One region of the Halobacillus sp. BAB-2008 genome, then DNA from elsewhere that is predicted to be linked to it. Evidence: riboswitches for the same ligand, from Rfam matches in the RefSeq annotation. Region 1 holds a riboswitch; the other holds the start of a gene.
The links. Region 1 has a riboswitch for cobalamin ahead of D479_RS09520 (ribonucleoside-diphosphate reductase subunit alpha). Riboswitches for the same ligand answer to the same signal wherever they lie in the genome.
Positions count from the first base shown of each region.

Region 1 (2,193 bases):
CTTAATCCAACAAAAAAAGTCCGGAGTTTGCTCCAATGCGCCTTGATGCATTGGTAAGCAACTCCGGATTGTTTTATTCTTTTTCGAAAATAAATACCCACATGAATGTAAGTGCCTGCTTTAATTCTTCTTCAAGCCCAGCCAAGAGACTGTCCTCGACACCACGCTTGTAAACCCCTTGTCCAGCTATTGATCTCCAACCTGTCTCTTCTGCCATCTTCTTCAATTCCCACGGCATCATCGTATTGCATATGACTTGTTCCCCGAACAAGCGGCGATAGCTGTTGGTCCTCGGCATTGCCGTCGGACCAAGCAGTGCGATACAAAGTCTTCCCCCAAGCTTCAGTATCCGCTTCATCTCATTAAGCCCCTGTGAAGGAATCTCCGTCCATTCCAATGAATTGACCGCCATGGCACTATCAAACGAATCATCTTCGAAAGGTAGAGCAGTTAGATCCCCTTGGACGAAGGTAAGTCCTTGTTCCCTGACTCTGGCATTCGCCTTATCAATCATGTCTTTCGACAAATCAACCCCTGTGACCTCATATCCTTCCTGCCAAAGCCGGAAAGATCCATAGCCGTCTCCACAGCCGAGGTCGGCTACTTTTCCTTTCGGGATATGATTCTCAAGAAAGGGAAGGATCGTACTTCGACTTCCTTCGTCCCACATTTCCTTGCTTTTTGAACTCCACATCCCGGCACGGTCGTCCCACTGCCTTTCTGCTTCTTTATGCCAATTGAACTTGACCATTTCCTCACTCGCCTTTCCGCTTCTTTTATATATGCTTCTTATAAAATTATACCTTACACCAATGCGCTGTGTCTGGGTTTTGATGCTTGGAGGTATTTGTTGTAGAATGGAAAAGGCTTGAATGTTATTTCGTTGTCCGTTATGATAGAAACACAAGATAAGCTAATAAAATTAATCTGAACAACTACATATAGTATTTGCGAACAGAAGATGCCACAAGGCTTAATAGGGAATCCGGTAACCAATCCGGAGCTGCCCCCGCAACTGTACGCATCCGCGAAATGGAAGATTCCACTGTGCCGCGCACGGGAAGGACCAGAGTAAGATCGGATGCCAGCCAGGAGACCTATCTTCGTTCGGCAGAGTTTCAACTTCTTCGGGGATTGAGAAGATGAAGCGATGGAACGAGGACTTTTTTGTGTCTCGCATCGTTTCATGGTTTCATCCACTCCCTTTCCCGGAGTGGATTTTTTATTTTATATGTAGATATCAGATCAAGGAGTGAAACCATGAGCGTATCAGCAATTAAAGACCAATGGAAAGAAAGATTAGAAGCTTGGAAAACCGAGTTCCCTATGCTTGATCTGGATCGCATCATCCATAAAATTCCTAACTTAGGTTTTGAACATATGACGGAACAGGACCAGCGCCACGCTCTTATTCTCGAGTGTCTGGCTGAGGTCGATGAAATGGAACCGGATTGGACATTTGCAGCCAGCAGAATGCTGCTTGAGCAGATGTATGAGGAAGCTTCCAGTAACCGCGGAACAAACAAGGAATATGAAGATTTTCATGGTCTAATCTGCACGTTGATTAAGAAAGGCATCTATTCCGAGAAGCTGCTTACATATTACTCAGAGGAAGATATATACCAATTAGAAGAAGCACTCGCCCCTGAACGTGACCATCAATTCACCTACATTGGTTTGAAGACATTGAGTGACAGATATATTGCAAGAAGTAAAGAGAAAGAAGTTTATGAACTTCCTCAAGAGCGCTTTATGATCATTGCAATGGTCTTAATGTCACAAGAAGAAGCACCAAAACGGTTGGCACTCGTAAAAGAAGCCTACTGGGCTTTGAGTCATTTATACATGACTGTAGCCACCCCGACTTTAGCAAATGCGGGGAAACGTTATGGTCAGCTGAGCTCCTGCTTCATCGATACGGTAGATGACAGCCTTCAGGGCATCTACGACAGCAACACAGACATCGCCAATCTCAGTAAGCACGGAGGAGGAATCGGAGTCTATCTCGGCAAAATCCGCAGCCGCGGCAGTGATATCCGTGGATTTAAAGGGGTTTCCTCCGGCGTCCTTCCTTGGATGAAGCAGTTAAACAATACAGCCGTGAGCGTCGATCAGCTCGGACAGCGTCAAGGTGCCGTCGCTGTATATCTTGACATATGGCATAAAGACATTTTCCCGTTTCTTGACAGCCGA
Region 1 is NZ_ANPF01000038.1:13,431-15,623, forward strand. It holds gene D479_RS09510 (alpha/beta fold hydrolase) at 1-5, shown strand, start outside; gene D479_RS09515 (class I SAM-dependent methyltransferase) at 74-751, opposite strand; cobalamin riboswitch at 943-1,120, shown strand; gene D479_RS09520 (ribonucleoside-diphosphate reductase subunit alpha) at 1,261-2,193, shown strand, end outside.

Region 2 (2,193 bases), on a different contig from region 1:
CGTAGCATTTTTTCACATGGTGCCGCCACATATTTCCCGGGAAATCGACGAAACAATAAAGAAGACTCCGCTGTTTCCAGCAGAGCCTTCGAGAGTCTTCCTGATAATTATAAAGATCCTACAGCATCGCGGACGGTCGTATTTCCCCCGACCACTTGGAATTCCTTACCGATTGTCGCCTCATTTTCCAATGTCGCAAGAATGACGCTCGCCACGTCTTCACGGGAAATTTCCCCGCGTTCGACTTTCTCTGCCGCTTCCACTTCACCCGTACCCGCATCGTTCGTCAACATTCCCGGGTGGATGATCGTGTAATCCAGATCCGTTCGTCGCAGCCAGTCATCTGCATAGTGCTTCGCAATGACATAAGGAGCGAAAGAAGCCGGTGCTTCCTGAATCGCTTCCCGCGTCGTATCGAAAGAACTGATCATGACGTAGCGCTTCACACCTGCCTGCTTCGATGCTTCGATCGTCTTCACCGCACCGTCAAGGTCGATCATTACTGTTTTATCAGGGCCGGTATTCGGACCGGATCCCGCTGTAAATACGACAGCGTCCACTCCTTTAAACGCTTTTGCAATGGTTTCCGTGTCGTCTTCCAAGTCAATAAGGACCGTTTCGGCTCCTAAATCTTTGAAGTAGGACGCCTGCTCCTCTTTGCGGATCATAGCGACGGCTTCTACTTTTTCGCTGTCCTGGATTTTCTCAACCAGATGTTTACCGACTTGACCATTTGCACCTACTACAAGAACTTTCACTCTCACTCATCCTTTCTATGGAAAACATACATGGTATAGTTTGTTCACCTGTAAGATATGTAACCTTTTTTTATAAAAAGCAAACATCCCAGCTGTTCCTACCACGGGGAAGAAAGGAAAATATTGTTTATTTCTGGATTGTTTGATATATTGAACTGTGACAACTGAATACGTTTTGATTCGGGTGCAGGCGCACAAATGCTGCCTGCTTAAAAGGGAAACCGGTGAAAAGCCGGTGCTGTCCCGCAACTGTAATTGGGAGCGAACTGAAGGACCACTGTCCCCGCCATCAGGTGGGAATGGGAAGGGTTCAGGGAGCGATGATCATAAGCCAGGAGACCTGCCCGTTTCAGCGAGCATCATGTACCTACGAGGATAGGGGGTGTGAAGTGCCGTTTCAGGAGAAGGATGGATACGCATGGCTGCGGATCTTATTTGCTTTTCCTAGGAAGAACGCAGCTTGACAACTTCTTGGGGAAGTTGTTTTTTTATTGGCTTTATTTCCGAATGAAATAGAGGTGTCTCTATGAATGATCCGATAGACAGCTATATCGACCTTTTTAAAGCATCTATTATGAATCAGTTCTACGCCTCTCTTCCAAGTACACTGGAGGAGACGTTCGAACAATGGCAGAAGGAATGCCGTGACTCGGAGGAACGAATTCGTTTAGAAAAAGCATACGCCCTTGTCCGCGAAGAACTTTTCGGTAAGCATTCGCTGTCCTGATCTTATTTTTGTAAGCGGTTACTATAAGGAGGATGTCTATGCCTGATCAAATGATCTATCGACCTGGTCTTGATGGTGTGATTGCTGCTGAGACGCAGCTTTCCTACCTGGATACAGAGAAAGAGGAAATTGTCATCCGCGGCTATGAACTGATTGAGCTTGCCGGCTGTAAGACCTATACAGACTTGATTCATCTTCTGCTTCACGGCAGTCTCCCTGCAGGTGCAGAACGATCAAATATCGAAGCTAATTTAATAAAGGAATATTCCCTGCCGCAAGGTTTTTTTACGCTTTTCGAAAAGCTTCCGTCCTCTACACACCCGATGGATGCGCTGCGCACAGGTGTTTCCGCCCTTGCCGGTCACGATGAAAGGCTGGAAGACCGCTCACCGGAGGTCATGCGTACGACAGCGCTGCGTTTATTGGCTAAAATTCCGAACATCGTCGCTAACAGTTACCACATCCTGCAGCAGGAACCGGTCATCGAGCCCACGGAGGAACTCTCTTACAGCGCGAATTTCTTATACATGATCACCGGTACGATACCATCGGAGCAGGAGGTGAAGTTCTTCGACCTTTCCCTGTTGCTCTACAGCGAGCACGAAATGCCGAACTCGACCTTCACCGCCCGGGTCATCGCATCGACGAATGCCGACCTGTATGGTGCCTTGACCGGTGCCGTCGCCTCCTTAAAAGGGAATCTTCACG
Region 2 is NZ_ANPF01000018.1:23,003-25,195, reverse strand. It holds gene D479_RS05150 (SDR family oxidoreductase) at 108-758, opposite strand; cobalamin riboswitch at 924-1,121, shown strand; gene D479_RS05145 (hypothetical protein) at 1,285-1,485, shown strand; gene mmgD (citrate synthase) at 1,524-2,193, shown strand, end outside.
Region 2: another riboswitch for cobalamin. It lies ahead of D479_RS05145 (hypothetical protein); the one in region 1 lies ahead of D479_RS09520 (ribonucleoside-diphosphate reductase subunit alpha).